Regions from separate parts of the Paenarthrobacter sp. TYUT067 genome, predicted to be linked through region 1. Evidence: riboswitches for the same ligand, from Rfam matches in the RefSeq annotation. Region 1 holds a riboswitch; each other region holds the start of a gene.
The links. Region 1 has a riboswitch for cyclic di-AMP ahead of MOD31_RS15655 (NlpC/P60 family protein). Riboswitches for the same ligand answer to the same signal wherever they lie in the genome.
Positions count from the first base shown of each region.

Region 2: another riboswitch for cyclic di-AMP. It lies ahead of MOD31_RS20595 (hypothetical protein); the one in region 1 lies ahead of MOD31_RS15655 (NlpC/P60 family protein).
Region 3: another riboswitch for cyclic di-AMP. It lies ahead of MOD31_RS00660 (hypothetical protein); the one in region 1 lies ahead of MOD31_RS15655 (NlpC/P60 family protein).

Region 1 is NZ_JAMOIT010000017.1:35,881-45,672, forward strand. It holds gene MOD31_RS15620 (hypothetical protein) at 1-89, shown strand, start outside; gene MOD31_RS15625 (hypothetical protein) at 216-437, opposite strand; tRNA gene MOD31_RS15630 (tRNA-Cys) at 596-669, opposite strand; gene MOD31_RS15635 (hypothetical protein) at 887-1,351, opposite strand; gene hutG (formimidoylglutamase) at 1,415-2,362, opposite strand; gene MOD31_RS15645 (NCS2 family permease) at 2,437-3,879, opposite strand; gene MOD31_RS15650 (copper resistance CopC family protein) at 3,995-4,630, shown strand; cyclic di-AMP (ydaO/yuaA leader) riboswitch at 4,781-4,972, shown strand; gene MOD31_RS15655 (NlpC/P60 family protein) at 4,976-5,773, shown strand; gene MOD31_RS15660 (FAD-binding protein) at 5,936-6,628, opposite strand; gene MOD31_RS15665 (universal stress protein) at 7,047-8,084, shown strand; gene MOD31_RS15670 (PEP/pyruvate-binding domain-containing protein) at 8,104-9,792, shown strand, end outside.
Region 2 is NZ_JAMOIT010000030.1:7,339-17,130, forward strand. It holds gene ald (alanine dehydrogenase) at 1-185, opposite strand, end outside; gene MOD31_RS20590 (CdaR family transcriptional regulator) at 395-1,609, shown strand; gene MOD31_RS20595 (hypothetical protein) at 1,854-3,185, opposite strand; cyclic di-AMP (ydaO/yuaA leader) riboswitch at 3,188-3,336, opposite strand; gene MOD31_RS20600 (ATP-dependent DNA ligase) at 3,576-4,646, shown strand; gene MOD31_RS20605 (DUF6480 family protein) at 4,728-5,006, opposite strand; gene MOD31_RS20610 (alpha/beta fold hydrolase) at 5,120-5,923, opposite strand; gene MOD31_RS20615 (hypothetical protein) at 5,926-6,186, opposite strand; gene MOD31_RS20620 (helix-turn-helix domain-containing protein) at 6,223-6,642, opposite strand; gene MOD31_RS20625 (HPr family phosphocarrier protein) at 6,781-7,059, opposite strand; gene ptsP (phosphoenolpyruvate--protein phosphotransferase) at 7,090-8,790, opposite strand; gene MOD31_RS20635 (TetR/AcrR family transcriptional regulator) at 8,920-9,642, shown strand; gene MOD31_RS20640 (PTS mannitol transporter subunit IICBA) at 9,709-9,792, shown strand, end outside.
Region 3 is NZ_JAMOIT010000001.1:150,355-160,146, reverse strand. It holds gene MOD31_RS00690 (nucleoside deaminase) at 1-171, opposite strand, end outside; gene upp (uracil phosphoribosyltransferase) at 194-829, shown strand; gene MOD31_RS00680 (glyoxalase superfamily protein) at 876-1,253, shown strand; gene MOD31_RS00675 (HAD-IA family hydrolase) at 1,299-1,991, shown strand; gene MOD31_RS00670 (aminotransferase class V-fold PLP-dependent enzyme) at 2,043-3,434, shown strand; gene MOD31_RS00665 (glycosyltransferase) at 3,450-4,286, opposite strand; gene MOD31_RS00660 (hypothetical protein) at 4,498-5,361, opposite strand; cyclic di-AMP (ydaO/yuaA leader) riboswitch at 5,367-5,547, opposite strand; gene MOD31_RS00655 (HAMP domain-containing sensor histidine kinase) at 5,622-7,169, opposite strand; gene MOD31_RS00650 (response regulator transcription factor) at 7,173-7,913, opposite strand; gene MOD31_RS00645 (winged helix-turn-helix domain-containing protein) at 8,538-9,404, shown strand; gene MOD31_RS00640 (histidine phosphatase family protein) at 9,580-9,792, shown strand, end outside.

The DNA.
Region 1 (9,792 bases):
TGTGGCTTGAGCATTCGGGGCCGGGCGTCACCGAAGAGGGCAAGGAACTGTTCATGAAGTCCGACGGCGTGGCTCTCCGCCGGGCGTAGGCGGCAGTTCCGCCCGAGGTACTTGTTTAACAGAAACCGGGGCTCGTTCCCTTCCGCGGGTAGTAGAAGCGGAAAGGAACGGGCCCCGGTTTTTGGCGTCGCTGCCCCGGAAATACTTTGGGGGTATCAGGCAGCGAGAACTTCGCGGGTCTGACCGAAGGGAACGGATTCGTCCAGAGCCACGGTGTAGGTGCCGGGCTCGTGGCGCGTCACCAGAATGCCGCAGGCAGCGTCTGCTGCTGCGTTTTCGATCAGGGCATCCACGGCGCGGTCGAGTCCGTCGTGGATCTCGTCTGCCTTCGAAAAGGACAGGCGAATTTCGCGTTCTGCAGTCATTGCAGGGGTCATTGGGGGCCTCCTATTACGTGCCGCATGCGAGGGCGACCCGTCAATCATAGTGGCCGGACCTGAAAATTTGTAAGATGACCGGCAGGCGAGTGACGTGGGTCTCCGCCTGGAGCCCGCCTTGGTGACATCTCGCGAAGGGGGGCGCCCTCTTGAACCCATGGACGTGGTGGCGGGATTCGAACCCGCGTACGCTGCTTTGCAGGCAGCTCCCTGGCCTCTTGGGTACACCACGTGCAAACGACACTAGGTGCCTGAACGCGGGCCGGGCAAAGTTGGTGTCCCCGCCTTTCGCAGGGCTACGAACCGTTGCTAAAGGTTGCTGCCCGTGAAGCCGTAAGCATCGTAAAAGGCTCATTACGAAGCAAAATCGCGTGCTCGTTGGGAGTCTCACTGGGTAAGTGGAAAACCGAGATCGGCGCGTCCGCCTGGTCCACCCTCCCGATGGTTGATTAAAGACTTTGGGTTGCCCGCCCGAGCGGCCTATCACGTTTCGGTGCCGCCAGCTTTGAAACTCCCGCAGCAAGGAGCAGCGTCAGGATGGCAGCAGCCATGTGCGTGTAGAGAAGGAGATGAACGTTGCCCCCGCTGGCGGCTGCCCCGGCGGGCACGTCCGCCAGGTCCTGGCCGCCGTGCAGGTGATCCAGTAAGCCGTTGCCGGGGAAGTAGCCCCCGAACGCGGCAAAGCCGAAATGAAGGAGTTGCTGCGCCACCCCGGACGCCAGCAACAACAGCAGAGGCCCGTGGATCCAACGGGCAATAACCTGGGCAGCCAACGCACCGATGGCGGCGAAGGCCACGAGGACGGGGATGGCCGGAGCGCTGCCGCCAGCCACCATGTGCGCTGCAAGTCCCAGGGCCACAGCCACCGGCCCGGCTACCCAAGCCCACTTGTCCTGCACAGGAGTTGCGCTCATTGCCGTCCTTCCCTCCCCACAGGCTAAGTGGAAGAGGAAGGCTGGAAAAGGGGCGGGGAATATCTAGGCAAGCAAAGTGTTGACTAAGCGGGCCGCAACCTTCGCGGTCCTGGAATCGATGTCGAACTCCGGATTCAACTCTGCGACGTCCACGTGGAGCAGCTTTCCGCTCGTAGCAACCTGCCGGCAGATGGCGCCGATCACCGGCAGCGGCACGCCATAAGCAGCGGGGGCACTCACTCCGGGCGCCACCGACGCCGGCATTACGTCCAAATCGATGGTCAGGTACAGCACATCAACGCCGGCCAGGAAATCAGCAACGAACACTTCCACGGCTTCCGGCGTGCAGAGCTCATCAAGGAGGTACTTCACGCCCAGCCGGTTGGCCGTATCGAAGAGCGTTCGTGTGTTGTTCGGCTCTGAAATTCCGACGACGGCGTACTGCAGTTGGCGCCCAGCGGCAGCTTCCGCGTGGGCCATCTGCAGGAACGGCGTCCCCGAGCTCGGCGTGGGTTCGTCGCGCAGGTCAAAGTGGGCGTCCAGGTTCAGCACACCCACGCGCTTGCCTCGAACAGCGTCAGAACCGGCTACGCCAAGGTAGCTGGCAAACGCGGTTTCGTGGCCTCCGCCCAGCACCACGGTGAGGTTGCCGGCGTCGAGCAGTCCCGAAATGGCGTGCCCGGCGCGCTCTTGGCCAGCCTCAAGTGAGTCGTCCTCCACAACCACATCACCGGCGTCGAACACGTCGCGGTCAAGGTGGAAAGCCAGCGGACCCAGAGCCGCACGGATGGCGGCTGGTGCGGCGGCGGCCCCCACACGGCCCTTGTTGCGGAGGACGCCGGCGTCGCTGCAGAAACCAAGCACGACGGCGGGGCGCGAGGCTGCTGCGGTGCCGGACACGGTGTGGGGTTCTACAGCTTGCCACCAGCGGCGGTGCTCGGCGCCGTCCCCATCAAAGCGGCCGGTCCACGGTGTGGGATTGACGTCAACGGTGGGGGCGCTTGTTTCCATGCTTCCAGCACACCCGACGCGGGGCCCAAAAACCAGTGGCCCAGCGCCGGGAGTGTCTGAAATCCCGGACTGGGCTACTTGACGCCCAGCAGCTCTTCCACGGTTCCGATGCCGAAGAACAGCAGGAAGGCAGCAGCCACAGCCCACATCAGCGGGTGGACTTCGCGGGCGCGGCCCTGGAAGGTGCGGATCAGGACGTAGGAGATGAAGCCCGCGCCGAGGCCGTTGGCAATCGAGTAGGTGAACGGCATGAGCGCGATGGTCAGGAACGCGGGAATTCCGACGCCCCAGTCCTGCCAGTCGATCTTGCCCACCTGGGAGACCATCATGAAGCCCACCACTACCAGGGCGGGGGCCACGGCCTCGAACGGCACCAGGTTGATCAGGGGAGTGAAGAACATGGCAACCAGGAAGAGTGCGCCGGTGACGATCGAGGCGAGCCCGGTTCGTGCACCTTCGCCGATCCCGGCACCGGACTCCACAAAGATCTGGTTGGACGAAACAGAGGCCCCACCGCCCACGATCGCGCCGAGCGCGTCCACTTGGAGTACCCGGTCCACGTTGGGGATGTTCCCGTCCTTATCCACTGTCCCGGCCTCGTTGGCCAGGCCCACCATGGTGCCCATGGCGTCGAAGAAGATGCTGAGCAGGATCACGAATGCCAGCAAAGCTGCACCGATGAAACCGAGGTGCTCAAAGGCGCCGAACGGGTTGGCCTTGCCGATCAGGGACAGGTCCGGTGCGCCCCATTCACTGAGCTTGGGGGCCACCAGGGACCAGCCGCGGGGGTTGACGTTGGTGCCGTCAAAGCTTGGGCCAATGTGGAGAGTGAACTCGAGGATGGCAGCCAGCGCGGTGGACACAACGATACCTATCAGGATGGCTCCGCGGACCTTCCGGACCACCAGTGCGATGGTGAGGATCAGGCCCACTGCGAATACCAGGGTGGGCCAGCCAAGGAGCTTGCCGTCCACGCCCAAACCGAGTGGAACGGTGGTTCCGGCGGCGTCGGGGATGCGCCGGACGAAACCGGCGTTAACCAGGCCGATGAGGGCGATGAAGAGGCCAATGCCCACAACGATTGCCGTTTTGAGGGCTTCGGGCACCGCCTTGAACACTGCAGTCCGGAATCCGGTCAGCACCAGGATGAGCATGGTGATGCCCGAAAGTACCACGAGTCCCATCATGTCCGGCCATGTCAGCCCGGGGTGCGATGCCACCGTGACTGCGACGAACGCGTTGACGCCCAAGCCTGTGGCCACGGCGAACGGGTGCTTGGCCCAGGCTCCCATGAGGATGGTCAGGATGCCGGCAACGAACGCCGTGGTGGCCGCCACGGCGGTGAAACCCAGCGACGCGCCACTCGAATCGGGTCCGGAGAGGATCAGTGGATTGAGCACCACGATGTAGCTCATGGCGAAGAAGGTCGCGAAGCCGCCACGGATTTCCCGCGAATATGTGGATCCACGTTCGGAGATCTTGAAGTAGCGGTCGACTGCAGAACCTTGTTTAAGCATGAAGGTCTCCGGGGATCGAGGGGGAGTTTGCTCTCAAATCCTATGTTGTCCGGTGCGGGCCCTCCCAACGATTCGCCTAGTCTGTAAGGAAGCCAACACTAGGAGAAACCGCCCCATGCGTACCATCCGCCCGCTTCTGGCCGCCGTCGTCGCTGCTCTTGCTTTTGCTTCCGCCCTGCTGTTTGCAGCGGCACCGGCGTCCGCGCACGACGTCGCCGAGTCCACAGCGCCAGCCAACGGTGCCCGCGTGGCGGAAGTCCCGGCGTCGGTCTCCATTACGTTCAACAACCGCCCGCTCGCGATCGGTTCGGGCGTAACGGTGACGGCCGGCGGCGAGAACTGGGCGGACGGTCCGGTCGAAATCATCGACAACCAGGCCGTTCAGAAGCTCCGCGAGGGTGCCCCTGCCGGCGAGTTCACGGTGGTATGGCGCGTGGTCAGCTCCGACTCGCACCCGATTGAGGGCACCTTCACGTTCACAGCCGCCGCAGGAGGCTCGACGTCGGCGAGTGGTACGGCGGGTGCCTCACCAGCGGCTTCGGCTTCCTCAGCTGCGGTACCAACAGTGGGCACCGCCGCACCAGGGACTGCCGGTAACAATGAGCCAGCCGCCGACGCCTCCCAACCTTTCCCTTGGAGCATTGTGGGGCTGGCTGTTGTGGCGGTGGGTCTCGTAATTTATCTCGCCGTTACCGCACGGAAAAAATTGGCGGCTTCGAACGAGCCAGATGCCGATATTCCCGCGGAATAGCGCGGTTTTCTACGTACCTGCGAATATCTCGAATCGGTTACCGCGACACGCCAGAAGCTCACTTCCCGTTACTTAAATGTGACTTCGGGAGAATCATCGCGTACCGTAGTTCCTGTGCCTGTTCCACGTAGCGGGCACTTCCGGCCTGATTGCCTAGCTCTGCCGCAGTCCGGAATCCGTTCGCAGACAAACCTACGGCAGAGACGGGGAACCCAATTTAGGTCGCTTTCGAGCGTGCCTTGGGGTGAAGTCACGATGCTTTCGCTGAACAGCGGGAGATAGTGGCCGGGTGACTCCCATCCGAATCCGACAGCTAACCTCGCAGGCATCGGGAGAGGCTCTTTCATGTCTTCACGCATTCTTCGCGGCCGTCGTAAGGCGGACAGCGTACGTCCTAATCCGTTCATCTCCATCTCGAAGGCAGTTGCCAGCAACGCTTCAGGCGCTGGTCGTCAGGCAGCTGTTATCGCAGCAGCCTCGGGCCTCGTTTTGACCGGTTCCATTGCTGCTCACGCAGCTGAGACCCCGGTTCAGCGCGATTCCAGCCCCGCAACGGTTGCCGAGACCGTTTCCGAGGCACCCACCAAGGTTGTTACCGCCCTGTCAACGGCTACCGTCAACTTTGAGCGTCCCGCAGTTGCTTCCGTAGCAGCTCCGGTCATCGAAAAGCCGGCCCCCGTTGTTGAGGCCCCTGTAGCCAAGAAGGCAGCTGTCACCACGGCTGCTGCTGCAGCTCCCGTTGCCGCTCAGGCCGCGGTTGCTGCTCCTGTTGCTGCCGCACCCGCACCGGTTGCCGCTGCTCCTGCAGCTGCCCCCGCCGCCGGCGGCGTCAACGCAGCCATGGTTGCTTCGGCTTACGCACAGATCGGTATCTTCCAGGACTGCACCGCCATGGTCGAAAAGGCCCTTGGTTCCGCAGGCATCCCCGTAGGCGACCTCGGTCCCATGCAGTTCATGAACTACGGCAAGGTCGTCAGCGATCCCCAGCCCGGTGACATGATCGTCCAGTCCGGCCACGTTGCTATCTACATCGGCAACGGCCAGGCCATCAGCGGTGGCATCAACGGCAACCAGACGGGCATCCACCCGATCAGCTGGTTGACCGCAACGGGTCCCCTGACCTACGTACGCGCTGGCGCATAAAGCCTCACGCTTCAGTTCAAAGGCCGGTGCCTTCGAAGACTTATGTCTCCGGAGGCACCGGCCTTTGGCGTTAAGTTCTGTTCGTAAAAGTTCAGTGCGGGACGTACGACGGCGGACTTGGCTGGCTTGCGGGGGTGGTAGCGCGTTTGCTTGCGGGACTTCCTAGGCGATGGCGACGCCGGGACCCGCCGGCAGGGCAACCTTGGAGGAGATGGCCTGACCCACTGCTTTGGCTTGCCGCAGCACTTCCTTGGGGGACGGAGTGATGAGGTCTCCGACGCCCACCAGGTGCATTCCCACGGCCCGCATGGCCGCGGCAAGATTCTGTCCGACTGCAATGCCAAGTTCGGCCAGCATGCGCCGTAGCTGGCTTTGGGCGCAGCGTGTCACTACTACGTGGTCTGCCAGAAGAACGCCTTGGGCTGTGTGGATTGCCCACTGGCGAGGATGGGATTCGTGGGGGCCGGATGCGTGGAGCCCGGTCCTCAGGCCTGTGGTTGTCATGCTGGCGGCCACACCGTATCCGATATGCCGTGAGGGATCTGAGCCCAGGAAATCCAAGCGGACAGCGCGAGTGGTGTTACGAACGTCCAGTTGATGACTGGCAGCGTAGTTCCTCAGGTGGCGAAGGATTTCGTTGCGTTCCTGCATTGCTGTCGGATCTGCGGCGTCGGTGCGTTGGAGCATGCCTGTATGGACGGACGGTCCAGTAGTGGATAACGCGCCGAACCCGTCTACCACGATCGAACCCACGCCGTAGCGGCTGAGTTCGCTGGCAACTGCCAAGCCGGACAGGCCGGCTCCGATGATCACGGTGGTGGTGCGTTCCGTGCCGGAATCAGGCGTGAGTGACACTGCTTGGTTCCTCCTTGACGTGTGTGCCTTTCGGCATCGCGTGGGATCGCGTCCGAGTTCCCCAAGCGGCCGCAAGTAAATGACCGGGGCGTGTGGTGTGAGACACGTTTTCCGGCCATTCGGTGACTCGAACACTACCGAACTTTTTCGGCCATGGATAGCCTCTCCGCCTGCGCGTTTTGTCTCTTCGCCGCGAGCACCCCAGGGACCGCCGGGAACCGAGCCCTGACCGTTATGCACATAGCCCAATGTCGTCTTGATTCGCCACTGCTGACCGAGAATAGTGAGCATTGGGAGGAGGAATTTCCGGGTTTCTCCTGCCCCGGCCGTTGGCAACAAAACAGTCTGGAAGTTCTAGGCCGGGATCCTCTGGCAGAATAGCCGGAACATCAAGCAGTAGGTGGAGAGGCAGGCCCCCATGGACCAGCACGGAAGACACAGTGAAGAGTCACCGGACGGCCAGGACCAGGTTGTGGAACCTGGTGGCATCGTCGTCGGGGTGGATGGTTCAGAGCACGGTCAGTGCGCCTTGGTTTGGGCCGCACGGGAGGCGGAGCGCCGCCAGCTTCCGCTGCATATTGTCACGGCGTACTCCGTGCCAATTTTCGCGGCCTCCGGCTTGGACGGTGGCTACGCAACAGTTGACGATTCCGTCATCCGCGAAGGCGCTGATGCGATCGTTCGTCAAGCCTTGGACAAAGTCTCCGGATATGCCATTGACGTCGATGCTTCCGTGGAAAACGGTGATGCCGCTGGTGTCTTGTTGGACCTTTCCGAGGAGGCCGCGCTGCTGGTGTTCGGCAGCAGGGGTCGCGGTGGGTTCGTCGGGCGCCTCCTGGGTTCGGTGAGTAGTGCCCTGCCCGCGCACGCCAAATGCCCCACGGTGACGGTCCCGCTCTATTGCGCTGACCGCCTCGGTGAGAACACCGAGGACAAACACATCAAGGCCGAGCACGCCAAAACGGGCCCGCGCACTGTGGAAAACGTGGTTGCAGTAGGCGTTGACGGCTCCGAGCAAGCACGCGTTGCTGTGCTCGAAGCTGCCGAGCAAGCGCAGCGTATGGGAGCCACACTGCGCGTCATCTGCGCTGTTCCGCAGTACAGCGGTTCCCTGGCGTGGGTTCCGGCTCCGTTGGACCGCGATGCCCTATTCGCCGATATCAGGGTCCAGCTTGACGCCGGTGTTGCCTGGCTCAGAAGCCACTTCCCTTCGTTGGCTATTGAGACGGACCTCCGGGATGGCTCGCCCGTTGATGTTCTTGTGGAAACCAGCCGCAGCGTCGAGCTGGTTGTTTTGGGAACCCGTGGCCGAGGCGGATTCGCGGGAATGCTGCTGGGGTCAACATCAGACGGAGTCCTGCACCACGCCAAGGGGCCAGTGCTGGTTGTTCCGGACAGGGAAGATCCCCGGCTGGCGGACCGTCACAAGTTTGGACCCATGCTCGGCGCTGCCTGAGTCGGCGCCCGGCACATCCATGGACAGTATGGAGCCCGAAGAGCCGGATCAGTATCGCGGCGCCAGCCTCGGCGCCTCGAGTTCGGTGTTCGTCCGGAACATCTCAAAAATACGTGGAGACATGCTTCCGGAGGTCGGTGGCAAGGCAGCCAATCTTGGCGAGTTAGCTAATGCAGGGCTGCCCGTGCCACCCGGCTTTTGCCTCACGACTGCTGCGTACCAGCGGGCGCTCTCGGGAGCTGCTCTGGAGCCTGTCCTTGCGGCTTTGTCGGAGGCTGATGCGGCGGGGTTGGACCGGCTGAGTGAGATCGCCACCCGTGCCCGGTCTTTGGTTCTCGACTCCGGGGTGCCGGCCGGGATCGCCGAATCGGTGAGATTGGCGTACGGGGAATTGGGCGATAACGTCGCAGTGGCTGTCAGGTCTTCGGCCACCGCCGAGGACCTGCCGTTCGCGAGCTTCGCCGGACAACAGGACACTTTCCTGAACGTAGTCGGCGTGAACGCGGTCCTGGACGCCGTAAGCCGCTGCTGGGCCTCGCTCTGGACAGATCGTGCCGTGGCCTACCGGACCACCAACGGGATTGACCACGCCACGGTGGCCTTGGCTGTGGTGGTGCAGGAGATGGTGGACTCCACTACGGCTGGCGTCATGTTTACCGCCAACCCCGTGACGGGGAATCGCCATGAAACCGTCATTGATGCCAGCCCAGGCTTGGGGGAATCGGTAGTCTCCGGTGCCGTGAATCCGGATCACTATGTGGTGGCCACCCTGCAGGGTGGCATTGTAAGCAGGACCTTGGGGGACAGACAGCTGGAGATCCGCGCCGTTCCAGGCGGCGGTACGGAGCGACTCGAGCGGCGCCGTTCTGCCGATTCAGACGTGGAGCCTTGCCTGAGTGATCGTCAGGTGCTTGCCCTTGTCGAGCTGGGCCGTGAGGTTCAGGAGCACTATCGCGCCCCGCAGGATACCGAGTGGGCCATCGATCCCGCGGGAAAGATATGGCTCACCCAGGCCAGGCCCATCACCACCCTGTACCCGCAAACTACGCGAAAGCCTCCTGCGCCGGGCGAGCACGCGTTCCTGAACTTCAGCCTGGCACAAGGCCTCACCAGGCCAATGACGCCCATGGGGTTGGCCTGTATCCGCCTCATCGCCTCATGTGTAGCCAGGACTGCTGCCTTCGATGTACCTGATCCCAGGTCCGGCCCTCCTCCGTATTATGAGGCCGGTCAGCGCATCTTCTTCGACCTCACGCCGGTGCTGCGGAGCCGGGTCGGGAGGGTCATCGTTCCGCGGGTCTTCGATGTCATGGAGGCCCGCTCTGCCGCACTCATGCGGGGTCTCTTCGAGGATCCACGCTTCACGGTGACCATCAAGACACCCCTGAAGCTGATTCGCCATGTGGGGCCGGTTGCGGCCAAATACCGCGTTCCCGAGTCAGTGATCCGGGGACTGTTCCAGCCGGCTGCGGCGATGGAGAGGGTGGAGGAACTCACCGCGGAACTGCATGAGACGTTGGTTGTGCCGGGGAAAGCAACGTCCCATCAGCGGCTTGCCCACGTGCAGAGAATCCTGGGAGAGGAAGTCTTCGCAACAGTGCCGCAGGTGCTGCCCCTTCCTGCGCTCGGCTTCGCGATGCTGGCGCTGGTGCGGCGCCTTCTTGGCGAGCAGGCGCCCTACAGCGAGCTGCAAACAGTGCTCCGCGGC
Region 2 (9,792 bases), on a different contig from region 1:
TCGGCTTCGTTGACGATTTCTGCGCCGGCGATCGAGTATTCCTCGTCGGTGATGCCCGAGCCGAGGCCTGCGCCGCGCTCAACCAGAACGGAGTGTCCGTGGGTGCGGAACTCGTGGACGCCGGCAGCCGTGATGGCTACGCGGAACTCGTTGTTCTTGATTTCTTTGGGGACACCGATGATCATCTGTGGGCTCCATCGTTAGCGGCCTCTTCGGCCGAAAAATGTGTTGCGGGCTGTGATTCCAGAATAAATCCGGCTGTGAGGCAGGCGACATGGAGTCGGAGCAGCCCGCACAGGAAAACCCTGTGGATATAAGGATCTTTGCCAAGCAAGCTCGACATTTGTCGAGCACTGAAGCGTCAAGTGTCGCCTGCTGTTGGTACGCTTTTCCGATGCAGCAGGACGTGGAACAGATCGTTGAACGGGTGGCTCTGAAGCTGGGCCGCGGGCTCTCCCTGGAAGACCTCGACGGCGTTCTCCTCGCCTACAGCTCCAACCAGTCCCACGCCGACCGCGTCCGCGTGAACTTCCTCCTGAGCAAGCGGGTACCCAGCGACGTCAGCGCATGGCAGCTTGCTCACGGCATTGCCACGGCGGTGCGACCCGTGGTGGTTCCAGCCAACGACGAACTGGGCATGTTGGGCCGCGTCTGTGTCCCCTTGCTGGTGCGCGGTTTCCGCGTGGGGTACTTGTGGGTGCAGCTTGACCTTGAGGAACAGAGCGCGACGGCGATACTCGCCGAACTGCCAGGCGTGCGGGACGAGCTGGACCTGCTGGCGGGCTTGCTCCTTGATTCCAACACGGCTGAATCGGAGTTCCGGCGACGGCGTGAACAGGAGTTTCTGTCAGCCTGCGGCGGCGAATCCAACGCTGTGGCCGCCGTCGCGGGTTGGAAGGAAATCCAAGGCCGCGGTCCGTGGCAGCTGGTGACTATCCTCGACCCCGATGGCGCGAGGTCCGACGTCGATCCCATTGCAGCTACCCTGACGCATCGATCTGCCGCGCTGCAGTCCACCATCGGCGTGAACGCCGCGTTGTTCAGCGCCGGAACGGAGACGCATTCCGTTGTGTTGTTCCGCGAGTCGGGCGGCCGGGCGGACCATGCCCAGGTTTTGGTGCACTATCAACTGGAGCTCGCCAAACGCGCAGGCCGCAAAGTGGACAGGGTAATCCTGGGGATCAGCGAACCATTCCAAGTTATCCGGCAGCTGTCCGGTGCGTACCGGCAAGCGAAGGTTGCTGCCCAAGCGGCCGCAGTAGACCTCCCTTTGGGTGAGCTCGTGGACAGCCGAACTGTTGGCGTGTACCAGCTGTTCGATCGTTTGGTAGCACCGGGCGGTTGGGATGACACGGGATCTGTGCATTTCAGGGCACTCGAGGACCACGACAAAAACGGCGAACTCCTGCCCGTCCTTGAATTGCTCTATGACAACGACGGCTCAGTTCAGGATGTCGCCGCCAAACTTCACCTCCACAGGAGCAGCATTTACAACCGGCTCGGGCGGATCCGTCAGCTCATCGGTGCTGATCCATTAAGTGGCGCGATCCGGCTCGAATTGCATGCTGCACTGAAGGCGCGGCGCTGGGCAGTACGGCCACGGATCTGAGGCGACGGGTTAAAGGCGCCAACGCGGTGACACAATCAGCGGTAACACAAACAAGAGGAGGCAGGTACCCGGGCCGGGTGCCTGCCTCCTCTTGTAAGTACGAAGTATGCGGTGTTGCCTTACGAGCGCCGCAAACGCTGGCAGCTCCAGCGCCCCATCCGCCGACGAAACGTGGCGGTCCGGCTGCTGCTGCAGTACCGGCTATGCCACCCCGCATGGGTGGACGTACGGGGCACGCGGGTGCTCAACCGAATACCTTCTGGGCGGCATCGAGGATGTCCTGAAGTGCCGATTCACTGGGCTGCGGTGCTGAGGCAGCGGTCGGCTTGCCCGGTTTCGGCTTGGACGTCGGCGTTGCAGTATCCGTCGGCGTTGGAGTCGGTGTGGGAGTCGCAGTTCCTGTGGGAGTCGGGGTCGGTGTGGGAGTGCCCGTTGGCGTCGGCGCAGGCGGTGTAGTGATGGTGTCCGAGGGCGGCACATCGCTCGGCGCGGGGGCCGGCTGGGTGGGTGCCGGGCTGGTGGCGCCAGGAACTGCCGGGACTGCGGACGAGCCCGCTGACGGAACCCATACCGGGTCCGCGAGCGAAACCTGTGGGGTGGGAGTCGACGACGGCGACACCGCCCCGGGTGCCTCCGCGATCGTCGCGGGCTGGCCGGCCTCGGAGGAAGCCGTTGCCCCTGATGCTGTGGATGGCGTGGAGGCCGAAGGTGATGACGCCGTGGTGTAGGAAGCCTTGGGCCCGGGGGATGCCGAACCCGAGGTGCGGCCTTCGCCCCCGCTGGCTTCCTGCGACGGGGTTTCCTGGCCGAAGAACGGAAGTTCAAGGGCTGGCCCCAAAGCGCCGGCTGTCAGCACGAGGCCAAGGGCCCCCGCCACCACGGCCATGCGCTGGCTCATGTGTTTGACCGAAGCTGCCTTGCGCAGGGCGGCCTGTGGTTCACGGCTGAACGGTTCGCGGCCGAACGAGGATGTGGCGCCAAAACCGGACTTGGTGGTGGGCGCAGCGGCCGGCTTTCGAACGTCCCGGCGGCTAGCCAATGATGCCGAGGCTGTAGCGGCTGCGGCCACCTGAGCTGGAGACTTGCCGCGCGGGGACTCCGTGGGTTCCGGCGTGCGCGCGGACTCATCGCGGGCAGTGACTACAGGAATGGCCGCAGTTGCGGGTTCCGGCGTTGCAGGCTGCACCACTGGAATAGCCGTGGTGGCGGGTTCCTGGCTACTGGATTCCCGTGAATCGGGTTCCTGGCTGGCCGGCGGAACGATGGGGATGGCTGCGGTAGGAGGTCCCGGTGTGGTGGACTTCGGAGCTGCCGCCGATTCCTCGGGCGCGAGTACGGCCCGGGCAGCACGCTCGCGCTCGGCTGCACGGATTTCCGCACGCGTGGTGGGTTTCACCCCGGCGGGCATGGCCGCAGTGGCGGATTCCGGCGTCGTGCTTGACGTTCCGCTGACGGCGGCGGAATCTGCCGGCGCGTTGTCAAGGAATCCGCTGGGTTGGGCCCGACGGCGTCCGGTTGGCTTGGTGCGCTCGCCTTCAGTCTGGGCGCGGCGCGGCTGATCCATGGTTGGGGACATGGTGGTTGCCTCTCAACGCCTTCGAGGTTAGCTGTCGGGTTCGGACGAGGCCGTCCGGCCGCGCAAGGCGGCTTCACCCCAAGGGCTTGTGGGTAACAAGCCCGGGAACCTGGGTCCCCCGTCTCTGCCGCGGGTCTGGCGGATCCCGGATTGCGGCAGAGCTCGGCGTCAATCCGGAAGCGGCCCAGCGGAGATATGGGTCGCCCTACGACGGTACATGAGCCGGAAAGTAAAGTCACATTAATGTAACGGGCGGTAGTTCAGCCTAAGCGGTAGGCTTCTAGCGCTTAGGCTTCGGGGCCGGTGCTGGGCGGCACTCGCTGGGCCGCTCGACCAAGATATCCCTGGCCAACACTAGCTTCGGCGCGCACCGGCGGGTAGACATTGTCTATGGACCTGCCTGTGATGCCACCCGTCTCGCCCATGCTCGCCAAATCCGTTCCGACCATCCCCGATGTTGGGCACTATGAGCCCAAATGGGACGGCTTCCGGACCATCGTCTTCAAGGACGGCGACGAGATCGTCCTGGGCAGCCGCAACGAGAAGCCCATGACCCGCTACTTCCCCGAGGTGGTGGATGCCCTCAGGAAGAACCTGCCGGACAAATGCGTGATTGACGGCGAAATCGTCCTGATCGAGGGTGGCCGGCTCGAATTCGAGGTGCTCCAGCAGCGGATCCACCCCGCCGACAGCCGCGTCCGTATGCTTGCTGAGAAGACCCCGGCGTCCATGATTGCGTTCGACATCCTCGCGCTAGGCGATCAGAACCTCATGGACAAGCCGTTCTCCGAGCGCCGGGCCATCTTGGAACGTGCGCTCGCCGAGGCCGAGCCGCCTGTGTATGTGACTCCTGCGGTGACTGATCTGGAACGGGCACAGGAGTGGTTCGTACAACTGGAGGGCGCGGGCCTGGATGGTGTGCTGTCCAAACCACTGGATGGGGCGTACCTCCCGAACAAGCGGGTGATGTTCAAGACCAAACACGAGCGCACGGCCGATTGCGTGGTGGCTGGGTTCCGCTGGCACAAGACCGCGAAAGTAGTGGGCTCCATGCTGCTTGGCCTGCACGATGACACCGGCCGGCTGCATCACGTGGGAGTAGTGGCATCGTTTCCCATGGCCAAGCGCGAGGCCTTGGTGGCTGATCTTGAGCCGTATCAGATTGAACTCGACCAACACCCGTGGGGCGAATGGGCCAGGCAGGACGAGGCTGCCGGGGGTTCACGCATGCCGGGCGCCCAAAGCCGCTGGAGCGGGGGCAAGGACTTCTCCTTCGTGCCCCTGCGCCCCGAGCTCGTGATCGAAGTGAAGTACGACTACATGGAGGGGGACAGGTTTCGGCACACCACGCAGTTCCGCAGGTGGCGGCCGGACAGGACCCCCGGGAGCTGCACGTACGCGCAGCTGGAAGAGCCCGCTGAGTACGATCTCGGGGCGATCCTGAAGCTACCGAACGCCTAGAACGTTGCCAACCCGCTGTTACGTCGCTGGCCAGCAACGAAACAGCGGGTTAGCAACGTAACAGCGAGGCTTGCAGCGGAGTTACTCGTGGTGGCCTTGGTCGCTGCTCATGCTGCCTTCGGCCGGCGGGGTTTCTCCCGGAGGAACTCCACCGCCGGGCTCCAACCCTGTGACGTTGCCGTCCAGGGGGTCCGGGTTGGCGGAGGCTGCGGGATCCTCGTCCTCGTCCTGGCGCATATCGGGATCTTCGTGGATGCTGTCGGCATCGGAGGTCGTGTCATAGGATCCTGTGGCGAAGGGTCCTGTGGCGCCGGTGGCGCCGAAGCCCTGGGTCTCTTCAGTTGAGTCTTTGTCAGTCACGATCAGCCCTTTCATAAGCAAACTTACTAATGCGCTTGCTCCGTCAGCCTAGCCGGGACGCGGCTACCCGACAAGCGGCACCCAGTCCAGGTGCCGGCGTCGTGCGTCAGTGTTTAGCGGTGCGGAGTGGTAGCGGTGACGAAGCTCCGGATGGCATCCGCCACAGCCTTGGGACGCATGTGCTGCGCCACGTGCCCGACGCCCGGAATCTCCACCAAGCGACCCTGTACCACTGTCCTGGACAACCGCAGTGACCAATCCGGGCCCGCCACCTGGTCGCGGCTACCGCGCAGGACCAGCAACGGTACCTGGATGCCGGCCAGCCTTTTCTCCGTGGGGTATTTCATCATCACCGGCAGCTCGGTGAGGTACCAGCGCGGGCCGCAGCGGAAGTAGTCGGACATGACGATCGCGTTGGACGTGGGACTCTCGCGGAGTATTCCGTCGAGGCTCAGGGCCAGCGACTGCCGCCACACATTTTTATGCCGTGAATCCACCACGGGACCCATCAGTACTAACTGCTTGACCTGCTCGGGGGCGCGCAGGGCCGCCTCGATGGCAAATTGCGTACCCATCGAATGCCCCACCAACACGTAGGAGTCGATGCCACACGACGCGAGTGTATCGGCAATGAACGCGCCGTAGTCCTCCACTGAGAGCTGGCGACCGGGCTTGGGCGTCCCGCCAAAACCGGGCAGGTCCAGCGAGTACGTCGGTGCGCTCGCCGCGAGAACAGCATGCAACCGCGCCAGGTATCTATGCGACACCCCGATCCCGTGAATCAAGATGTACGCGGGTTCGCTCCCCGGCTCTGCGCCCGGCTCCGGCGCAGGCGAGCCCTTCGTCCAATGGATCCTGCCGGTCAGGCCTAAGGCCTGGACGTCGGCAGAAAGCAATCCTTTTGTGTCCCCTGGCATCTTCACTCGTTTCCCAACCGTTGCAGGAACACCGGAGCTCCGGGTCCGCTCACTTCATCGCTCCCGATCGGCCGCCCTGACACCGCAAGCAGTAATGCGCTGAGTACGGTGGCCCCGTGCTGGGCGGGGTAGTCGCGGCGGATGCCGGAGCACAGGGACGGCGTCTGCCATTGCGCTGGCTCAAGCGGTTCGAGGTCTTGGATCAGCGCACGACGCTCCTGCTGCACCACGGGCCAAACGGTCGAAGGGGAGCTTTTTGCCATACCGCTATTGAACAGCATGCTGGTGATGTGGGTTGGCTAGCTCTGGGAATCGGTGGAGACGTCATCTTCCGCTGCCGCTTGGGCCTGCTGCTTTTTCTTCTGCGTTGCCAGCCATTCAATGATGGCGGCCTGCCGGATGCGACGATGCGTTCCCCGGTACTCCACCGGGATTTCGCCGCGATCGGTCATGTTGCGCAGATAGGTGTGGGAGATGCCGGCAAGCTCAGCGGCTTGTGAGGTGGTGAGCATTTCCTCCACGCTGCTCACCGTCACCGTTTCGCCACGGCTCAGCCTGGCGAGGAGGTCGACGACGGCGTCCCTCGCCTCGGTGGGCAGGCGGTGGACCGTGCCATCTACGAACACGGTGATGTCATCGCTGTCTTGGAGGGAGCGTGCCAGATTCCGGGCGTCATCGGCGGGCAAGCCAGGAGTGACGCGGGGAGCTATCAATGCCATGGCAGAAGCCTAGCGCGTGGCTCACGTTGAACCGTCGCACACCGCGTCCAGCATCCATTGAGACGGATCGCTGCACCTTAGACGACTCCTATCGTCTAAGGTGCAGCGAATCGTCGTATCGGCCAGCCCGGCGAGCAGCTACTCCGCGTCCAAGTCCGTCTCCAGCAGCTTGACCAGTGCGTCCAGCGCGGCGTCGGCTCCGTCCCCCTCGGCCCGCAGCACCACTACGTCACCCTTGGCAGCGCCGAGCGTCATGAGCGAAAGGATGCTCGCGGCGTCGAGCGCGTCATCGGCGGGTTCGCCTTGCATGGCAATGGTGACCTCCACGGGCTGCTCGCCTGCAGCCTCGGCGAACAAGGCGGCGGGGCGGGCGTGCAGTCCGGAGCGGCTGGCGATGGTGGCTGTGCGTTCGGGCATGGATTTCTCCTAAAAGTCGGAAGCGAAAAGTTAGAGGCCGAGCTCTTCGAGCACGGGGAGTTTGGCGCGGACCCAGTCGCGGGCCTCAAGAGCGCTCGGAGCAGACAAAGCGAGCCGGGCCAGTTCCTGCGCCTGCTCCAGCGTCACCGTTTTCAGCACAGTCCCGACGGCGGCCAGGGAGCGCGCGGTCATGGACAGTGTGGTGACACCCAGCCCGGTCAGTACGACGGCGAGGGCAGGGTCGGCGGCAGCCTCACCGCAGACGCCCACGGGCTTGGGGTCGCCTTCGCGGCCGGAGCTTTCCTGCGCCGCACCTTCAACGGTGAGCTGCACGAGCCGGAGCACGGCAGGCTGCCACGGGGTGTTGAGTTCCGCGAGGGGTCCGAGCTGGCGGTCGGCGGCCATGGCGTACTGGGTGAGGTCGTTGGTGCCGAGGGACGCGAACCCGACTTCGCGCAGCACGGTGGCGGCGGTCAGCGCAGCAGAGGGGACCTCCACCATCACGCCCGGCGTCTTGATTCCGGCAGCAGCGCAGAGGGAGGCGAAGCGGCCGGCTTCCGCGGCGGTGGAGATCATGGGGGCCATGACCCACACGTCGGCGTCGGATTCCGAAGCTGCCCGGGCAATGGCCTCGAGCTGGCGCTCCAGGACGCCTGGTGTGGTGAAGTCGGTGCGGTAGCCGCGAACACCCAGTGCAGGGTTGGGTTCGGTGGCATCCGTGAGGAAGGGGAGTGGCTTGTCGGCGCCGGCGTCGAGCGTGCGAAGGACAACTTTCTTGCCCGGGAACGCGTCAAAAACGGCCTTGTAAGCCGCGGCCTGCTCCTCCACGGAGGGCTCGGTGTCTCGTTCAAGGAAGCAGAATTCGGTGCGGAACAAGCCAACACCCTGGGCGCCCAAAGCGGCAGCTGCCACGGCGTCCTTGGCTCCGCCGACGTTGGCGAGGAGCGGCACTAGGTGGCCGTCCGCCGTCGTGCCGTTTCCGTCGAATTCGGCGAGCGTGGCGGAGGTCTCGGCCCAGGCAGTCGCCGCAGCGCGTTGCTCATCAGAGGGCGAAACGGCCACGAAGCCAGCTGCGCCGTCTACGTAAACCTCGGAACCGTCGGCAATATCGTCAACGCCGTGTGCAGCCACCACGGCGGGCAGGCCGAGTGAGCGCGCAATGATGGCCGTGTGGGACTGCGGGCCGCCGCCCGAGGTCACCAGAGCAAGGACCACGGCGGGATTCAGTGTTGCGGTGTCCGCCGGTGCGAGGTCCTCGGCCACCAGGATGAAGGGCGTGTCCGAGGCGGGAATACCCGGTGCGGGGACGCCGCGGAGTTCGGCAACGATGCGGGCGCGCACGTCCAGGACGTCGGTGGCGCGCTCGGCCATGTAGCCGCCCAAGTTGTGCAGCATTTCGGAGACGGAAGCGCCGGCTTCCCAGATAGCCCTTTCGGCCGAGGAGCCGGCATTGATCAGCTTCGCGGCCGACTTCAGGAGCATGGTGTCCTTGGCCATGAGCGCAGTGGCTTCGAGGACGGCTTTGCCGTCGCCGGAAGCACTGTCCGCGCGTCCCTTGAGTTCGTCATGCACCGCCTGCGCAGCCGCTTTCAAACCCGCGACGGCGTCTTCCGGACCCACGTCCGCTGCCAAACGCTCTCCCGACGGCGGTTCGCTCACCGGCTTGGGCATCTGGCGGACGGAACCAATGATGCGGCCAGGGCTTACCCCTACTCCTTGGAAATTCTGCACTGAATCCTCTGTTCCTGCTTGTTGGTTCAGGCCCGCCGGCGACGGCACCGGGAGCCTCGAAAACTAGCCTACAAAATTCCTTTGTGAGCCACTTCATATAGCAACGCTATAGGTGCTAGGGTAGCGGTTATGAGTTTCGATGACCAGCTTCCGCCCAAAATTCGGTTGCTTCGCGCAGCTGCCGAATTGCTGGCGAATTCGGAGGGGTCAGCGGTCTCAACGCGCCAGATCACCAAGCTTGCCGGGGTCACGGCGCCAACGCTCTACCACCACTTTGGCGACAAGGAAGGCCTGTTCGACGCCGTCGTATCGGCCGGATTTGAAGAGTATGTGGCGGGGGAGCGGGATTTTGCACCGTCCGGGGAGCCCTTGGAAGACGTCCGGCGGATGTGGGACAACCACGTCCAGTTCGGGCTGAGCCAACCCCATCTGTATTTGGTGATGTTCGGCAATATCAGACCGGAAAGCCGGCCGGCAATCGTGGCCGATGCTGAAGCGCTTCTGGAAGAAATGCTGAACAAAGCCGCTATCGCCGGTCAGATCAACGTGCCGCCCCGCGAGGCGGCACGCAGCATTCTGGCCGCCAACGTGGGCGTCACGCTCATGCTGATCGCAGAACCGGTGGAAGAACGGAACCTCGAGCTCTCAACGATGACCCGGGACTCCATGATTTTCGCCGTCTCCACGGACATCGCCCGTGGCGCCGCAGCGGACGACTCCGGTAAGTCGTCCGTGGTTGTTGCGGCAATCGCCCTGAATGCGGCACTGCAGGCCTCACATTCGGACCAACTTTCCAGCTCTGAATTGAAGCTGTTCCTCGAGTGGCTTCACCGCATTTCCAGCAGCTCCTAAGGCTGTTCTCTCTCGATCTATATCGACTGACCCCGCGCCGCAGCGGGACACACGTTAGGAATTCACATGGCAACAGAGACCGTTGCGAAGCCCCGCACCAGCGCCCGCGTTGGTGTCCAAAAGTTCGGAACATTCCTGTCCGGCATGATC
Region 3 (9,792 bases), on a different contig from region 1:
GTCTCCATGAGCCTCCCGTTCGTTGCGGCCAGAACCCAGCACGCCGCCGTCGGGCCCCAACACCACGGCGCCAATGGGGACGTCGTCAGTTTGCAACGCCAACCGGGCCTCGTCCAGGGCAAGGCCCATCCAGGCCAGGTGATCTGCGTGATACGGCTCGGTGGCGCTCATGTCTCAATGATAGTTTTGGGGGATGCGCACACTCGTCGTGGACCACCCGCTGGTCGCTCACAAGCTCACCGTTCTGCGGGATAAGAACACTCCTTCACCGGTCTTCCGGCAGCTCACTGAAGAACTCGTCACCCTCCTGGCCTATGAAGCCACCCGCGAGGTCAAGACTCAGCCAGTGGAGATTGAAACCCCCGTCACCACCACCATTGGCACGGCTTTCACCAAGCCCACGCCGCTGGTGGTCCCCATCCTGCGCGCAGGCCTCGGCATGCTTGAGGGCATGACCAAGCTGGTCCCCACCGCTGAAGTGGGCTTCCTGGGCATGGCCCGGGACGAGGAAACGCTGGACATCATCACGTACGCCGAGCGCCTCCCCGAGGACCTCACTGGCCGCCAGATCTTTGTCCTGGACCCCATGCTCGCCACTGGCGGCACCTTGCGTGAGGCCATCAAGTTCCTCTTCAAGCGCGGCGCCTCGGACGTCACCTGCATCTGCCTGCTGGCTGCTCCGGAAGGACTGGCAAAGCTGGAAGAAGAGCTCGCAGACGCCAACGTGAAGGTAGTTCTGGCTTCCATTGACGAGAAGCTCAACGAGAAGTCGTACATTGTGCCCGGCCTGGGCGACGCCGGCGACCGCCTCTACGGCGTGGCGGGCTAAGGGAGCCCCCTACCGGTTTTCGTCGGGCTTGGTTAGCCTGTGGCGCATGGACTGGAAACTTGAACTGGTATTTGTCCCTGTCTCCGACGTCGACCGCGCGAAGGATTTCTACGTAAACAAGGTTGGTTTCAATGCCGACTTCGATGAGCGTCCCACTGATGGCATCCGCTTCGTTCAGCTGACGCCTCCGGGTTCTGCGTGCTCCATCGCTATCGGTGAGGGCCTCACCGACGCCCCTCCAGGCTCGGCGCCCAATCTGCAAGTGGTAGTGGCTGACATCAATAAGGCTCATGATCACCTCAAGGCCAACGGTGTGGATGTCAGCGACGTCGACGTCCAGGATTGGGGCCACTTTGTCTACTTCGCGGACCCTGACGGCAACCAGTGGGCGGTGCAGTACTTGCCTCAGAGGCCCAACGGCTAAGTCACACTTCGCCGGTTAGCAGACAGCGTGCGGCAGGATGGAACCATGAGCCATCCTGCCGAACCCGCTCTCCCCGCTGAGACGCCTACGTTGACCGCCCGCGCCATCCTCTTCGACATGGACGGCACACTGGTTGATTCAACAGCGATCGTGGAGCAGGTGTGGTCCGAGTTCGCCGACCGCTACGGCTTGGATTTCGACGAGATCCTCCGCACCTCCCACGGCGTCCAAGCCGGCGACACCGTGCGCCGGTACGCGCCCGCCGGTGCTGATTTTGAAGCTTTGACCGCTGAGCTTGGCGAGATGGAACGGTCCCGGACGGATGGCGTGATCGCCCTCCCCGGCGCGGCAGCCGTGCTGGCCGCGCTGCCCGATGAAGCGATCGCGCTTGTCACCTCCGCCGACAGCATCCTTGCCGGGATCCGCATGGAGGCGGCCGGGCTCGCCATGCCGTCCACCGCGGTCACCGCCGAGTCAGTCACCCGCGGTAAGCCGCACCCGGAGGGGTACCTTAAGGCGGCGGCGCTCCTGGGAGCCGACCCGGCCGACGTCGTGGTTTTCGAAGACGCGCCTGCCGGTATTGCGGCGGCCCGTGCAGCGGGGATGCGGACCGTTGTGGTGGGCAAGGCCGGCGGCGAATTGGAACCGGGCATGTGGCGGATCCCGGACTACACCGCAGTGACGGTCACCGCAGTAAAGGACGACGACGGCGGGCACCTCCTGACGCTAACGCTCTAAGGTTTTCTGCCCGGTCTGTTCGGCGCAGTGAACCGGGCGTAGGCTGTGCGCATGTCTGCGATGCCGGAGGCGTACGGTGCTGCATTGGAGCGGGCCATGGTCCACGCCGGTGACTGGCTTGCGTCTGTCCCTACCCGTTCTGTCCGTCCTTCCTCGGATGCCGATCAGGTGGCCGGGAGCATCCTGCCGCGTCTTCCGGCCGGAGCCACTGATGCCGCCGAAGTCATTGATGAGCTCGCCGCACTGGCTGAGCCCGGGCTCATGGCGATCCAGTCCGGTCGATTCTTTGGGTGGGTGATGGGCGGAACCCTCCCTGCTGCCATGGCCGCCGATTGGCTCGTCTCCGCCTGGGACCAGAACACAGGGCTCCGGTTCGCCACCCCCGCCGCCGCCGCGATTGAAGAATCTGCCGCCGCCTGGCTTTTGGACCTCCTGCACCTGCCCGCCACCGCCGACGTCGGATTCACCACTGGCGCCACCACCGCCAATTTCGTGGGGCTGGCGGCTGGCCGCCAGTACTTAATGGACGAGGCGGGCTGGGATCTGGAGGCTCTGGGACTTACCGGCGCGCCGCGCATCACAACCTTTGCAGGACGGGAACGGCACGCCGCCGTCGATCTCGCGTTGCGGTACCTGGGCTTGGGCGCATGCGTTCCGGTAGACGCCGACGACGAGGGCAGGATATTTCCCGATGCCTTGGCCGATGCCATGGATCAGCAGCCGGGGCCATCCTTGGTTTGCCTGCAGGCCGGCAACCTCCACTCCGGTGCGTTTGATCCCATGGAGGAGGCCATAGCCGTGGCCCACGATCGCGGTGCATGGGTACATGTGGACGGCGCCTTTGGTTTGTGGGCCGTTGTGAGCCCAACGCTGCGTACCCGGCTGGCCGGTGTTGAGGACGCCGACTCGTGGGCAACGGACGCACACAAAACCCTGAACGTCCCCTACGACTGTGGCCTGGCAATCGTGGCCCGCCCGGAAGCCTTGAGGCGTGCTTTCAGTGTTCACACCAGTTACCTGATAGCCACTGATGCCGGACCGGGGGACCCTTTCGAGAAAGTTCCGGAGATGTCCCGCCGCGCCCGCGGCATTCCGGTGTGGGCGGCACTGAGGCAGCTGGGCCGGGACGGCGTGATTTCCATGGTGGACCGTCTTGCGGCAAATGCCCGTGCTTTGGCTGAAGGACTATCCGCGATCCCGGGAGTGGAAGTGCTTAACGACGTCGTGTTCACGCAGGTCTCCGTGAGTTTCGGCAGTGACGATCGCACGCACCGCATCACCCAGCGGCTCATGGCCGAGGGCGGGGTGTGGATGTCCGGTTCGTCATGGCGAGGACGTGAGATCCTGCGGATCTCTGTGAGCAACTGGACCACGGACGCTGGTGATGTGGCCGCGTCCATCGCGGCCGTACGGGGCGCGGTGGAGGCCGAACCGGAGGCGTAGCGCTCTTCGGAAAGTTCAGTGCCGGTGAGGGCCCCGGCCCAGTTCGGCGCGAAGCCCGGCGATGGGAATTGTCCCGCGGCGCAGTTTGCGGGTCAGCCCCGCCAACCCTTTGAGGTCGGTCAAAAGGGTACGTACGACGTCGACACTTGCGTCGGGATTGTCGCTCCAGTCCACCGGCACCTCATGAATGCGCAGAGCGGAGCGGTCAGCGATGATCAGCAGTTCGGTGTCGAAAAACCATGCTTCATCGCGGGTGTAGGGGAGCAGCTGGCGGGCGACGTCGGCACGAATGGCTTTGAACCCGCACTCAGCATCGGAGAAGCGCGCTCCCGTCAGGACGCGCAACAGAAAATTGTAGGCGCGTGCAATGACGTCACCGTGGTGGCTGAATGTCCCGTGCGAAGCCTTTGCCAGACGCGTGCCGACAGCGAGGTCTGAGTGGCCCGACATCAGCGGGGCCAGAAGAGGAGCCACGGCCGAAAGGTCGAAGGACAGGTCCAGGTCTATATAGGCAAGCAGCGGTGACGCGGAGGACAACCAGATCTTACGGAGGGAGTTTCCGCGGCCCCTTCGATCAAGACGGACCACCATAAGCTCGGGGAATTCCCTCGCCAGGCGTTCGGCGATCCGCAGGGTGCCGTCCGTGCTGGCGTTGTCCACCACAGTGATCCGGAAGGTGTGCGGAAGAGTGTCTGCAAGGTGCCCGTGTAGCCTGCGAACGTCTTCTTCCAGGCGGACTTCCTGGTTGAACACGGGTATGGCGATGTCCAGGACGGGAGCCAGCGCGGGTGTGCTGGCGGGAGGGCCTTGCACCGTCCTATGCAGTGCTGGCCGGGGAGCTGTGAGCGTCATATGTCCAGCATGCAACGGCCGATTATGTGGGCTTTAGGCGTATGCTGTGACCGCGCTGTGAACCACGGGTGGCGCCTGTGAACCATGGGCAGCGCCTGTGAACCACGGGTGGCGCCTGTAAAACAGCAAAAGCCGCACCCGTTCCCGCCATCCGCTCCAGTGGGTACTGGGGCGGACGGCGGGAACGGGCGCGGCAATGAAGCGGTCTGGCTTAGTACCAGTTATTGGCCAAGTGGAAGCCCAGAGCGGCGGACGGGGATCCGTAGCGCTCCTTGATGTAGTTCAGGCCCCACTTGATCTGGGTCTGGTAGTTGGTCTGCCAGTCAGCACCAGCGGAGGCCATCTTGCCGGCCGGGAGGGACTGGACAATGCCATACGCGCCGCTGGAAGCGTTGGTGGCAGTGGTCCTCCAGTTGGATTCCTTCTCCCACAGGGTGTTCAGCGCGGTCATCTCAGCTGCGCTCCAGCCGTAGTTGCCCAGGATGCTGGCGGCGTAGGCCTTGGCAGCGGCGGGGTCGTCCACGGCTTTCGGGGTGGCAGCGGCAGCTGCAGCTTCCGCAGCGGCGGCGGCAGCAGCGGCGTCGGCGGCTTGCTTGGCTGCAGCGTCAGCGGCAGCCTTCTCAGCTGCGGCTTGGGCGGCAGCGGCGTCGGCGGCTTGCTTGGCTGCAGCGTCAGCGGCAGCCTTCTCAGCAGCGGCCTGGTCAGCGGCAGCCTTGTCGGCAGCGGCCTTCTCAGCAGCTGCCTTGTCCGCGGCAGCCCGGTCAGCTGCGCCCTTGGCGGCGGCAGCATCCAAGGAAGCGGAGATTTCAGCTGACTTGTTGGCGCTGACCTGGGCAGCAGCCTGGGTCCCGGCAACGCGGCTCGCCTCAGGGAGAGTCAACGCGGCGTTTGCGGCGGTTCCGAGCGATGCAACACCCAGTGCGGCTGCAACAACGCCGGCTACGACTGACATGCGGTGGCCGGACTTACCCTGGCGGGCAGCGTTCTTGAGGACGGACTGCGACTTGGTGAGCGGTGCGTTGTGTTCGTCGCGGTGACGCGCAGAAGGGCGCGTCTGATCGTTAAATTCAGACATGTTGTGTGACCTCTCAGCGCCTGCGGAGTTAGCTGTCGGGTTCGGATGAGGTCATCCGGCCGCGCGTCACGCTGCGGCTTCACCCCTAGGGCGGCACATTGCCAGGCCCGGAGACTGTGGGTCCCCCGTCTCTGCCTCAAAGAAGAACGGACTCCGGGAAGTGGCAGAGCTCGGCGCATCCCGGATGTGGGTCCTTGGGGAAACCCACCCTTTCGACGGTACAGGAGGTTTCTTCAGAAGTCACATTTAGGTAACAGAGATCACGACGCCGGTGAGTCGCCTTGCCGGCGTGCCTGACCTTCTCCGGTGCTTACCGTGGGAAGTCGCAGCGCGAACTCAGTGCGCCCGGGCCTGGACGTCACCTCCACGGTGCCACCATGGGCGGCAACAATCGAATCCACAATGGAAAGGCCCAGTCCCGAGGTGCCTTCAGAACCCGATCTCGCGGCATCAGCGCGGGCAAAACGGGAGAAGATCCGGCCTTGGAAATCGACCGGAATGCCCGGGCCGTTGTCCGTCACTGTGACCACTGCGCTGCCATCAGCGGAGAGCATGACGCCTGTCACCACGGTGGTGCCGGGATCGGTATGTTTGCGCGCGTTGGACAGCAGGTTGGCAAGCACCTGGTGCAATTGCGTTACATCGCCGCGGACTGTCACAGGTTCATCGGGGAGCTGGAGGTGCCAGATGTGATCCGGCGCCATGACCTTCTCATCACTGACGGTTTCGATCACCAACTGGGTCAGGTCAACGTCCTCGACTTTCACGGGCTGCCCCTCGTCCAGGCGCGCCAGCAGCAGCAGGTCCTCAACCAGCGTGGTCATGCGCTCCGATTGGCTTTGGACCCTTGCCAGCGACTTGCGGCCATCGTCGGTGAAGGTCTCGGTCATCCTCAGCAACTCCGTGTAGCCTCGGATCGCGGTGAGCGGTGTGCGGAGTTCGTGTGAGGCATCAGCGACGAACTGACGCACCTTGGTTTCGCTTTCCTGCCGTGCTTCCAACGCACTGGCGACGTTCTCCAGCATCTGGTTCAGAGCATGGCCAACGCTTCCAACTTCCGTTCCGGGATGAGCGGCCGACGGCGGTACGCGCACCGCAAGTGCCACCTCACCGGCGTCGAGGGGGAGGCGCGAAACCTTGGTGGCAACCTCGGAGAGCTGCTCAAGCGGCCGCATGGTCCGCCGGATGATCACTGTTCCGGCGAGGCCGATCAGTACCAATCCGCCCAACGAAACCAACACCATGGTCCACACCAGCGAGGCCTCGGCGCTTTGCTTGTCCGCCAAGGGCAGTCCCGTCACGATCACATCACCGTAGGTGTCCACTGCCACCAGCCGGTAGTCACCATTGGACAGGGACCGATCCACCGGGACGTTGTCCTTGGGGAGCGACAACAGGACCTGCTCATCGGCTGCGGAGAGTGAAACGCGGTTGCCTTGGGCGTCGATGAGCCCCGAACTCCTCACGGTTGAGCCGTCGATCCTCGCGTTGAGCGTTCCCGCGGCCTGTCCGCGCGCTTCCAGCGGGTCAGGCCTTCCGGAGGGGTTGGTGGGAAAGTTCGACGGCGGCCTGCCGAAGTCGGTCGCGCGGCTGGACGCCTGCTCCAATTGCCTATCGAGCTGCCTGTTGAAGACCATGTCCATGGACGCGTAGCTGACAATGCCCACTGCTCCGCAGATGGCCACCAGGAGCGCCATGGCCACCAGGACCAGGCGTGTCCGCAGGTGCCAGGTGGACGGGTTCAGCCAGCTGCGCTGTGGATTTCCGGGAATACGGGAGCTTTTGGCCACTCCTGACAGTGTGCTCAACGCCTAGTCCGCTGGCTTGATGACGTACCCGGCGCCACGGATGGTGTGGATCATGGGCGGATGGTTGGCTTCGATCTTCTTGCGTAGGTAGGAGATGTAGAGTTCCACGATGTTGGCCTGGCCACCGAAGTCGTAGTCCCACACCCGGTCCAGAATCTGGGCCTTGCTGACCACCCGTTTGGGGTTTTCCATGAGGTAGCGCAAAAGTTCAAACTGGGTGGCTGTGAGCGGGATGTCCTCGCCGGCCCGGGTGACTTCGCGGGTGTCCACGTTCAGCGTGAGATCTCCCACCACAAGCTCGGAAGTGTCCATGGCCGCCACCCCGGAACGCTGGACCAGACGGTGGAGGCGTAGGAGGACCTCTTCCATGCTGAAGGGCTTGGTGACGTAGTCGTCCCCTCCGGCGGCGAGCCCAACGATCCGATCCTGCACGGCGTCCTTGGCGGTGAGGAACAGTGCGGGAACTTCCGGGGCGAAGGTGCGGATGCGATTGAGGACCTCCACGCCGTCGAAGCCGGGCAGCATGACGTCCAGGACCAGCACGTCAGGGCGAAAGTCCTTGGCCAGTTTTACGGCCCCGGGCCCGTCCCCGGCCACTGCCACGGACCAGCCCGCCATTCGAAGTCCCATGCTCATGAGCTCGGCGAGGCTGGGTTCATCGTCCACCACAAGGGCGCGGATGGGGGAGCCGTCCGGATGGGAGAGTTGGGGAAGGTTGTTGGTCATGGAGTGCGAGGAGGCCATGGGACAACTCTCCGTTCTGCTGGTTAGCCAGCGCTTTGCCGGTCCTGTGAGGACGCTGTGAACCCAACACTAGCGAGAGAGCTGTTTCTACAGCTTGTAGCAGATTTTTTCGGGAAATTTGTTGAACCGCCATTTAGTGTGGTTGGACAACAACTGTTTCAGATCGTGAGATTCCGCCGCATGCCCGTTCGTGGGAACCGAAGCATCATTCTGGCCCGATTCACCGAAGAAAATTCACTCGATGGCGAATATTCCCGGCTGTGGTCGAATGAAATGCCATTCATTTATAGGCCCGGCTGAATTGTGATTTGCGGCACAATAGACCTCAACGTCTCAAAATGTGGACGGTTCGACGCTTTGTTACTTGCGTGTTGCCATTGTTACGTTGCACACTTCCAATGTGAACAAGAACTCAACAGCACCTGCAGCCGCAGCAACCTGGCCCAGCGAACCCGCTGGCCATGATGACCGCTGTTGTCGAATGCAAGCCTAACTTTCCACCCCAAGAAGTTTCAGGCATTCGCCCCCTAGCCCAGCGTTGGGCGCCCCTCCCCAAACTCATTGCGGGGACAATCAGCATTCGAAGCCGCGATGACGGCTATTCACTTTTGAGGTAAGCACTCCATGTCAGTTGCATCTGGATACGTCCACATCTCCGTCCGTAACGCCAACAAGGCAGCGTCAAACGCAGGCCTTCGCCCCGGCTTCGGCAGCCGACCCGGCTACTCTCCGGCTCCCCAGGGCGCAGGTCAGCAGGCCCCCGGCTATGTGCCCCAGGGCTACAACCCCAACTCCTACGGCCAGTTGCGCGCAGTCCCCACGGCAGAGCCGGCACCCATGACTGCACCCACTCCTGTGATTGCCCAGTCGGACAAACTCCGCCCCGTCGCCAACGACAACGTGGCCCGCGGATTTGTCCTGTACATGGGTATTGACGAAGAAACTGCTGCCGCTGCAGGAACATCCATCGCCAAGCTCGCCCAGGAAATCCGGGCCTACGCCCAGTCCCTCGTGACCGGCGCGGAAAGCTATGCCGCCGTCGCAGTGGCCCCCGCCGGGGCACCCGGGTCAGCCCTCGACGTCGTGCGTTCCACGTTCGGTGACCCCACTGTTGCCGCACGCCAGCGCACCGAAGCTGCCCGTCCGGCGCCGCAGCAGGAATCCCGTCCGTCCGGCGTGCTGATTGACCTCGCCCGCCGCGAAGTGCACCTGGATGGCGAATCGCTGAACCTGACGTTCAAGGAATTCGAACTCCTCAACTACCTCGTCGAAAACGGCACCCGCACCGTGGGCCGCGACGAACTGCTTGAGGGACTATGGCGCAACGCCGAAGAGGTACCCAACGAGCGCACCATCGACGTCCACATCCGGCGTCTCCGCTCCAAGCTCGGCCGCCTCGCCAACACGGTCCGCACGGTCCGCGGCCAGGGCTACCGTTTCTACGAGCACCCCGAAGTTATTGTTTGGGCCGCTCCGGAATACTCGATCTAAGCACCACGCAGCCCAGGAGAGTACTGGCCTCGGCGGGCGCCGGCGCTGCGTGCGGTCCTGACCCTCATTGATCTGCCAACAGCCCTTGGTCAACCACATCAGGTTGACCAAGGGCTGTTCTTTTCCCAAAGAAGGTCAGGAAGCCACGGGGGCCTGCGGCGGATAGGGTTGGGTTATGAGTGACCATCACATTAAGCGCCTGGTGATCATGCGGCATGCCAAGGCTGATTGGCCTACCGGCGTGCCTGATCATGAGCGCCCCTTGGAGGAGCGCGGGCACCGGGAGGCTCCGCTGGCCGGCAAATGGTTGCTCCAGCAGGGCGTGGTGCCTGACTTCATTCTGTGCTCGTCAGCATTAAGAACCCGCCAGACCTGCACCTGGGTGTGC